3 regions of the Gottfriedia sp. NPDC057991 genome follow, and region 3 is predicted to be linked to each of the others. Evidence: riboswitches for the same ligand, from Rfam matches in the RefSeq annotation. Region 3 holds a riboswitch; each other region holds the start of a gene.
The links. A riboswitch is a leader RNA that binds a small molecule or an ion and turns the genes downstream of it on or off. The one in region 3 is predicted to bind thiamine pyrophosphate.
Positions count from the first base shown of each region.

Region 1: it holds a riboswitch for thiamine pyrophosphate, as region 3 does, so the genes downstream of both, ACFVR2_RS00300 (ABC transporter substrate-binding protein) here and ACFVR2_RS18280 (thiamine phosphate synthase) in region 3, are expected to answer to the same signal.
Region 2: it holds a riboswitch for thiamine pyrophosphate, as region 3 does, so the genes downstream of both, thiD (bifunctional hydroxymethylpyrimidine kinase/phosphomethylpyrimidine kinase) here and ACFVR2_RS18280 (thiamine phosphate synthase) in region 3, are expected to answer to the same signal.

Region 1 is NZ_JBHVQN010000001.1:60,895-64,179, forward strand. It holds gene ACFVR2_RS00290 (RrF2 family transcriptional regulator) at 130-573, shown strand; gene racE (glutamate racemase) at 673-1,464, opposite strand; TPP riboswitch at 1,696-1,805, shown strand; gene ACFVR2_RS00300 (ABC transporter substrate-binding protein) at 1,893-2,885, shown strand; gene ACFVR2_RS00305 (thiamine-binding protein) at 2,898-3,188, shown strand; gene ACFVR2_RS00310 (ABC transporter permease) at 3,188-3,285, shown strand, end outside.
Region 2 is NZ_JBHVQN010000003.1:277,029-280,313, forward strand. It holds gene cytX (putative hydroxymethylpyrimidine transporter CytX) at 1-913, opposite strand, end outside; gene thiD (bifunctional hydroxymethylpyrimidine kinase/phosphomethylpyrimidine kinase) at 906-1,712, opposite strand; TPP riboswitch at 1,848-1,958, opposite strand; gene ACFVR2_RS12840 (FeoB-associated Cys-rich membrane protein) at 2,065-2,217, opposite strand; gene feoB (ferrous iron transport protein B) at 2,236-3,285, opposite strand, start outside.
Region 3 is NZ_JBHVQN010000005.1:370,622-373,906, reverse strand. It holds gene ACFVR2_RS18295 (thiazole synthase) at 1-32, opposite strand, end outside; gene thiS (sulfur carrier protein ThiS) at 35-238, opposite strand; gene thiO (glycine oxidase ThiO) at 265-1,356, opposite strand; gene ACFVR2_RS18280 (thiamine phosphate synthase) at 1,340-1,954, opposite strand; TPP riboswitch at 2,042-2,151, opposite strand; TPP riboswitch at 2,388-2,502, shown strand; gene thiC (phosphomethylpyrimidine synthase ThiC) at 2,639-3,285, shown strand, end outside.

The sequences.
Region 1 (3,285 bases), on a different contig from region 3:
CCTAGAATTCGTTTAAAGCAATATACAAAATACTTCTTTTGTGAATTTTTTCGAAAAAATACATAAAAGTTTAAAAAATGTTCACAATTATGCTATGATTAATTTTAAATAAAATAGTGAGGACAAGTTATGCGTTTAACAACTTATTCGGATTACTCTCTTCGTGTATTAATATTTCTAAGCTCAGAGCCTCGTGAAAAATTAGTTAAAATTAAGGACATCGCTGAAGCTTATGATATTTCTAAAAACCATTTAATGAAAATAATTTATAATTTAGGAAAGATGGGCTATATCGAAACGATACGTGGTAGAAACGGTGGAATCCGTTTAGCTAAATTGCCAACAGAAATAAATATCGGAGAAATAATCCGTAAAACTGAAGAAGACTTTAATATTGTAGAATGTTTTGAGCACGGTGGTACTTGTGTTATTACGCCCGTTTGTTCTTTAAAACATATATTTAATAACGCATTAGAACAATTTTTACAAGTATTAGATCAATATACATTAGAAGATGTTGTAAAGAACAATGCGATGCTTAAAGATTATTTTTCAAGTAGTAAAAAAGAATAAACTTTATTAAATTGAAGAGCGTTTGCAATTTAAAAAAACACAAAAACCAACAAAGGATTACTTTGTTGGTTTTCTTCATTTATTGAAGTCTATAAATTTTTATAGTTTTATATACTTTACATTTTCCATCGGTTCTTGGAATAAAGATGAAGCTATTTTACTAAAAATGGTTGGATCCCCAGTTGTAAAAAATTCGTGTGAAATGATTTCAGAGTTCGATAATATATTTTGTTGATCCAGTATTGCACTTACTTCTAAAGCTGTTTCATCGCCAGAGCTGATAAGTTGGATTGATGGTCCCATCACTTTTTGAATGATTGGACCGAGTAATGGGTAATGAGTACAACCAAGTATTAGGGTATCAATATTTGAATCAATAAGCGGTGCAAGAGTGTGTTTAACAATCTCAAATATTTCAGGTTTATTGTAGTCCCCATTTTCAACAATTCCAGCAAACTCTGGACATGCCAAACCTTCAATTAAAACTTTGTCATTAATCCGCTTTAGTGCAGAATGATATGCTTTACTATTAATAGTAGCATTCGTTCCTATGACACCGATGTGGTCATTTTGTGTTAATTTGATTGCTGCTCTGGCACCTGGGCGAACAACACCAATGACTGGGATTTGGAGTTTTTCTCGCATTTCATTTAAGACTATTGAAGTTGCTGTATTACAGGCGATGACTAACATTTTTATATCTTTTTCCAATAGAAAATTAGTCATTTCCCAAGTGAATTTTCTAATTTCCGTATATGGTCGTGATCCGTATGGACATCTTGCTGTATCGCCTAAGTATAAAATGTCCTCTTTAGGTAATTGTCTTATAATTTGTTTGGCAACTGTTAAGCCCCCAACACCTGAGTCAATGACTCCGATTGGTTTATTCAAAAAATCCCCTCATTTTACTTAATAATTTGTTGATGTAGTATATTCTTTATCCATCTAAGATTTTACTATAAGAAATGATATTTTTGTTTATCATTCTCTTTTTAAAAATGTTATAATTTCATAGTTTTATTTCGCTTATTAACTGAGTATTAAAACAATTAAACGCAAGTTAAAAATAATTCGTAAAATCAACCATTATCTGTTATATTTATGAGGAAAAGTTTATATATGAGAAAAATGTGGAGGAGCCAGTGTTGCTGGCCGAGATAGCGTCCTTAAGATGTTGACTCTTAGAACCTGATCTGGGTGATGCCAGCGTAGGGAACAGTATCTCTTTTTAGATATGTTTTTTACAGCGCATTTACGTCCGGGTTAGTATCCGGGCGTTTTTTTTTGTATAAACAAGAAACAAAAAGGAGATATAGATAATGAAAAAACTAGTAGTATTTTTAGTGGCTATTTGTTTAATGTTAACTGGATGTGGTCAAAACAAAACTGCCACTACTAAAAAGACAAAGAAATTAAAAAAGGTGACAGTCGTACTAGACTGGACGCCAAATACAAATCATACTGGGCTATTTGTTGCTAAGGAAAAAGGTTACTTTAAGGAACAAGGACTTGATGTAGATATAATCAGTCCGGGAGAAACAGGGGCAGACCAATTGGTGGCATCAGGTAAAGCAGATTTTGGGGTTTCTTATCAAGAGTCAATTACACAAGCAAGAGTTCAAAATGTACCGATTGTTTCAATTGCAGCAATTATTCAACATAATACTTCTGGGTTCGCATCACCAGTGAAAAAAGAAATTAAGTCTCCAAAAGATTTCGTTGGAAAAACATATGGTGGATGGGGTTCACCGGTTGAAAAGGCTATTTTAAAATCGCTTATGTCAGAAGAAAATGCGAATGTTAATAAGGTAAATATCGTTAATATGGGTGATGCTGATTTCTTTACAGCAGTAAAAAGAGATATCGATTTTGCGTGGATTTATCAAGGATGGACAGGGATTGAAGCAGAGCTTCGTGGAGAAAAATTAAACATGATTTATTTAACTGATTATAGTAAAAAGCTAGATTACTATACTCCAGTTTTAGCTACGAACGAAAAAATGATTAGTAAAAACCCTAAAATAGTAAAAGCATTTGTTGCTGCAGCATCAAAAGGATATAATTTTGCGATTGATAACCCAAAAGAAGCTGCATCAATTTTAATAAAGGATAATCCGGATTTAGATAAAAAATTAGTGGAAAAAAGCCAAGAATGGTTAGCATCTAAATATAAAGATGATGCAGACCGTTGGGGAGAGCAAAAATTATCAGTTTGGAAAAACTATGCAGATTTCTTAGCTGAAAATAAATTATTAGAAGGAAACTTTAAGCCAAAAGAAGCATTTACGAATGATTTCTTACCAGCGAAATAAGGAGGAGTTAATATGCAAACTACTTTAATGAGTGTCCAAATTATACCGAAAACAAATAATATTGAGGATGTTATTCCAGCAGTTGATGAAGCTATTAAAATTATTGATGAATCAGGTGTAAAATATCAAGTTCAACCATTGGAAACAACTATGGAAGGTGACTTGAAACAATTGTTAGAGGTTGTTCAAAAAATGAATGAAAGAATGATTGAAATAGGTTGCCATAATGTGATCACTCAAATGAAAATACTTTACCAACCACAAGGTATTACGATGGATGTGTTAACGGAGAAGTACCGTTAATGAAATCTAAAAATATAAAAGGATGGCAACCAATCGTTGTCATCCTGCTTTTTTTAATCTGTTGGCAGCTAAGTATTAAAATTTGGAAAATCGAATC
Region 2 (3,285 bases), on a different contig from region 3:
CTAATAATGTTCCTATAGCTGTAACGATAAGGGCTATATGTTTTCCATTTAGTTTTGGAAAAATGGTTGTAACTGATATTCCGGCAGAATATGCATCCATGAATGTTGTTGTAACAGTAGCTAGGACGACGATACCTACTGCAAACAATCCTAGATTTGCACTCATTAAAACAGCAACCGGGTCTACTTCATTAAAAGCAAGTGCTGCGCCTAGCCCAATAATATACATCCAAGAGCTACCAAACATATAACCTATAAAACTACCAATTGCTCCATCCTTTGTTGTCTTTGCAAATCGAGTATAATCACTAATTAATGGAATCCACGATAGTGGCATAATGACTGATAATTCAACTGCTTCTCCAAAAGATAATCCGGTAGTGCTTGGTTGAGTTAAGATTTTATCGCTTTTAAAAATAACAAAACACAGTACAATTGTTAGAACAAATAATAAACAAACGGCTAAACTATTAAGTTTTTTTGAAGCATTTTGTCCAAAGTACAACCAGATTGCGATTAATATTCCAATTACTAAACACCAAACCCATAAGTGATCAAATTTATAATCTTTTATTGTAACTAAATTGATTGAGCGAGCTCCTGTTAAAATCATAATTGCCGTCCAGCCTAGTAACTGTAGAACATTTAAAATCGAAAACAAATAGCTACCATAGCTACCAAATGAAATTTTTGTAGATTCCATTGCTGACAATCTTTGTTGAGAACCAATGACTCCACCTAAAATAAGTAATAGTGTTCCAAGTAAATGCCCTACTAAAATGGCCGTCAAACCTTTCTTAAAACCTAGTGGTGCTACCAGTGCACCAGTCATAATTTCCGCTACGGAAACTGCCGCACCAAACCAAAGTGTTGTAAAGTTCCACTTTGTCATTTTTGCATTTTGATTAGACATGTTGAACGCCTGCCTTTTCATACAATGAGTAGAAATGATGGACAGGACCTACCCCTTTTCCGATTGAAAAGGAATGTTGAATTGCTAATGTTATATAGGTTTTCGCCTCTCTAATTGCCTCATTTAATTCAAGTTCATTTGCTAAATTAGATGTAATCGCTGAAGATAAAGTACAACCTGTACCGTGGGTATTAATTGTATTAATTCTAACGCTGTTAAAGCTTGTAAACTCCTCACCATTAAAACAAATATCGGTCGCTTCACCTTCTAGATGACCACCCTTTACAAGGACGTTCTTAGCACCTAATGAGTGAATTTGAATAGCAGCTTCTTTCATCTCGTCAATCGTTGTAATTTTTCTTCCGGTAATAACTTCTGCTTCAGGAAGATTTGGCGTAATTACAGTTGCTAGCGGAATCAATTCTTGTATTAAAGCTTCCTTTGCATCCGGACTTAATAAATCAAATCCGCTTTTTGAAACCATAACTGGATCAACTACGATTTGCTTTGGTTTATATTGCTTTAGTTTCTCAGCAATTACTTTAATCGTCTCTATTTTGGATACCATTCCAATTTTTACAGCATCTACTTCAATATCAGTAAAAATTGCATCTAACTGACTAGCAATAATCTCTGGTGTCATGTCTTGTACTGCAAACACTCCTTGCGTATTTTGAGCTGTTACTGCTGTAATTACACTCATTCCAAAAACACGATGAGCCGAAAACGTCTTTAAATCCGCTTGAATACCTGCACCACCACTTGAATCAGAGCCTGCTATCGTTAATACTTTTTTCAATTTTCTTCCCCCTATTTCATGAATAGAACTCTTTGATCTTACAGATAGAAGATGAAACTTGATTTTAAATACAAAAAAGCACAAATCCCATAAGGACCTGTGCTCGAACAAATCAATGTTATGAATACAAAAAATGTATTCTACCGTTCACTTTCCTACGCTGGCATTATCCAGATCAGGTTAAAGGGTCAAAGACTATTGTGTCTTAATCTCAGCCGACCATTTACGGCACCCCTAGTACTATTCAATTATTTAAGTTGATTACTTTATCATCTTAATTAATCCTTCTACTTAATTCAAGTATTTAGACAGATTACTTTAAATTAAATCTTTTCTAGTTAACGCTATATTTCTATTTTGAATAATTTGTATCACAATTTGAACTACAAGTTTTTGCGATTGAGCAGGAACCACATTTACCTTTTTTAGTTTTCTTTATATATCGTAAAAGTGTCCACCCTGCGTATCCAAAAATAAGAGCTCCTATTATAATATTGACAATCATAAGTAAATACTCCTTTCTTTAGTAGCCTAATAGACTCCCAACTTGATAGATCATTAGCGCTAATACATATGCAATAACTAATGCATATCCAACTGAGAAATACGTCCATTTCACTGAACCTGTTTCCTTACGAATTGTCGCAACAGTTGCAAGACATGGTACATACAATAAGACAAAAACCATAAAGCTAAATGCAGAAAGTGCAGAGAATTGTGTTGACAATATCCCTTGTAAAGAATTCGCATTCGGCACGTGATAGATGATATTCATGGCAGATACGACAACCTCTTTAGCCAAAAATCCTGTTAGTAAAGAAGCACCTGCTTGCCATGTTCCGAATCCTAACGGTGCAAGTATTGGTGTAAGTATGCCCCCAATCATTGCTAAAAAGCTATCATCCATCGAAACACCTAAACCACTTGGTCCCATGTAAGATAATAACCATATTACGACAGAACCACCAAAAATAAACGTACCTGCTTTTCGAATAAATCCTTTACCTTTATCCCATGTACTTCTAAACAAAGCTTTACCTTGTGGCATACGGTACGGTGGGAGTTCTACGACAAATAATGAAAACTCACCCTTTAATATAGTAGATGAAAAAACCTTAGCTAATATTAGTGCAACTACTATTCCGAGTATATAAAGTGAAAATACAACTATTGCTTGGTTTTTCGCAAAAAAGGCTCCAACGAATAGTGCATACACTGGTAAACGTGCCGAACAAGACATTAATGGTGTTAACAAAATTGTGAGTAGTCTCTCTCTAGGCTGTTCAATTGTTCTAGCTGCCATAACTCCAGGTACATTACAACCAAATCCTATAATCATTGGAATAAATGCTTTCCCGGTTAAACCAACCATTTCCATTGAACGATCCATTACTAAAGCCGCTCGAGACATATATCCAAAATCTTCAAGGAATGATATTAGTAAAAACAAAATAAAAATTTGTGGAACAAAGACTAAAACTCCACCTACACCGGCAACAATACCATCAAGAATAACTGCTTTTATAAAACCAGATGCATGTATTGCATTTAATCCGTTTGTTAACCAGTCTGT
Region 3 (3,285 bases):
GAATGAAACGTATGATTTCCTACTTTTAACATGATTAGCCACCGCCTACAAAATGTATTAATTCTACAGAATCTCCATTAGAGAGATGAGTTAATGAATACTGTTCTTTATAAATAATTTCTTTATTAACCTCGACAATAACAATTCGGTTTTCTAGTTGATATTCTTTAAGCAAATCCTTAATTGTACAGGTTTTGATGGAAATGTTGACGTTCTTTCCGTTTAATCGTATTTCCAAGTGTTTACACCTCCAAAACATAAAAATTAACGATTGATTTTAAATGCTTCGATCCAGTTACGATCGACTTTTCGTTTAAGGATTAAATCTCGAATTAATTTTCCAGTTGCTGGTGCAAGCAAAATACCATTTCGAAAATGGCCGGTCGCAAATAAGATATGATCATCTTCGGGATGAATTCCAATAAAGGGATTATAATCGAGCGTTCGCGGTCGTAATCCTGCCCAAAATGAATCAATTTTCATGTCTTCAATTTCGGGAAGCATTTTTTTAGCAATTTGTATTAATGACTCAATCCCTCTTAAGTTAGGGTTCTCATTCCATTCGTTATCGATCATCGTAGCACCGATGACAAGGCGACCGTCATTCCTTGGAACAATATAATTTTGTTCATGGAAAAGAGTATGTTTTAATACAACCTTTTCACTTCTGACCGAGATACATTCACCTTTAACGGGAATAATTTCGTGATGTAATCCAAGCTGCCCAAACAATGAATTACTCCAAACGCCACTTGCAACTACAATAGATTTTGCTTCAAAATTGCCATTTGTTGTTTTAATTAAATAATGTGAATCATTTTTTTGAATCTGAAATACATGAGTATATTCAAATATAGATGCACCTAAAATTTGAGCACTCTTGCAAAACGCGTTACAGGCAGAAACAGGTAATACATTCACGTCGTCTTCAATATAAGCTGCTCCAATTATGTTTGGATGGACGCCAGGTATCTGTTTTTTTAACTCCTCCTGGTTATACCAAAGTGCCGAAGTTTGAGTGAGTAATGGAGTTAATTGTTTTTTTTCTAATTCTGTATAAGCTAGTTTGAATATGCCACCTGTTTTTAGTTCAATATCAATTCCACATAATTCTTTTAATTCTTCTTGAAGTTGAAAATAAGTTAATTGACTGTTTCTAGCAAAAGTAAAAAATGACTCGGACTGATCCCACTCGGAATGGGCACCAAGCATTCCAGCAGCTGCCTTAGTTGTTTTCTGTCCAACTTGCTGTCCTTCAAGAACTGCGACATGAATATTTTCTTTCGCTAGATAATAAGCAATGGAACAACCTATTATTCCACCACCAATTACTACAACATCATATTTCTTGTTCATAAGCGAATTTGCACCTTTCAAAATATTGCAGCGCAGCTTCTAGAGGATTTCGGGCAGAAAATATGCCAGACATTACAGCAATACCATCAATGTCGTTCTCTTTTAGAACTTGAATATGTTCAGGTAATAATCCGCCGACTGCATAGATTGGTATAGTTAACGTTTTTTTCATCTCTGGAATTAGTTCAATCCCATTAGGTGTTAATCCATTTTTACACTCTGTTTCAAAACAATGACCGTACATAATATAGTCAGCTTTATCATTTTCTGCCTGTATTGCTTCAGTAAGTGTATGAACTGATTTTCCTACTCGTAAATTAGGAAAATATTCTTTTACATCAACAAGTGGAAGACCATGTCCTGGCAAGTGAATATTTGATAGGTTAGAGAAAATAGCGATATCTAAACGATCATTTAAAACAATTTTTTTCATATCTACTTTGTTTATTTTTAGTAGATTTAAGAGTGATATTAGCTCGATTGCCTTTTTCGACTTTTCGCGAATATGTACATAGTCGACTGCATCGATTATTTGAATTATTTTTGTAGCAAGTACTTCGACTGAGTGCTGATCATCTGTAATTGCAATAAGTTCCATGTCCCAGCCTCTTTCATTATCAAAATTTTTTCAACAAAAAAACCACTTTCCTAAAAAAAGAAAGTGGTTACAATGCACGCGAAAAAAGTTTAAAGTGCGCCACTTTCCTACGCAGGTACTAGCCTGTTCAGGTTTTGAGGGTTTAAAAGTAACTACTTTATTCTCAGCCCTTATCAAGGGATCCCCTAGTGATGAATATGTATGAAAATTAATCTTAGCATAGCATATAAAAAATAATATTCAATACTAAATTTATTTTTACTAGTCTAATTTTATTACCAGAAATTGGGCTTGAAGTATAGTGAAATCAAGTATTTTTGGGAGTATAAAAAAACAAAAAAATTTTTTTATTTGGAATTTCTGTAAAAATTTAGGGAAATAAAAACATTTACATTTTAAATTTGTGGGTTTATATTTAGTTTGAACAATTTAATAGATTGACTAGGGGTGTCCAATTAGTTGGGCTGAGAGAGAAACGCAATTAAGTTTCTTAACCCTCAGGACCTGATCTGGTTCATACCAGCGTGGGGAAGTTAGAAATTTCTCATTAATGATTTCATAATTGTTAATGTAGTTTTGCTAACACTTAGCCGGGTCTTAAAAATAAGATTCCGGCTTTTTTCATGCTTTAAATGAATTGGATTTCGTCCTTTTTAAACCAATTAAAAAGGGGAATGAAATCAAATGAACAATTCTGTAAATGAAATGAATTTTTCCATCATGTCTAGTTTTTCAGGGAGTAAGAAGGTATATGTTGAAGGATCTAGACCTGACATTAAGGTGCCAATGCGTGAGATTCAATTAAGTCCAACAACTGGCACTTTTGGAGAAGAAGAAAATGCTCCAGTTAGAGTATACGACACTAGCGGACCTTACACAGATTCAGCTAGCTCAGTTGATATTCGAAAGGGACTTAAGGCGATTAGACAAAACTGGGTGATTGAACGAAATGATGTTGAAGAGTATGAAGGGCGCGAAGTAAAGCCTGAAGATAATGGATATAGAAAAGAGCCAGATCAACATAATGTTGAAGTATTTAAAGGGTTAAAAAGAAAACCGTTACGTGCAAAGGATCATGGAAATATTACGCAAATGCATTATGCTCGTAAAGGGATTATTACACCTGAAATGGAATTTATTGCGATTCGAGAGAATGTTTCAGCTGAATTTGTTCGTGATGAGGTTGCAATAGGAAGAGCTGTCATTCCATCGAATATTAATCACCCTGAAAGTGAGCCAATGATTATCGGTCGTAATTTTCATGTGAAAATTAATGCCAATATAGGTAATTCAGCTGTCACGTCTTCAATCGAAGAAGAAGTAGAAAAAAT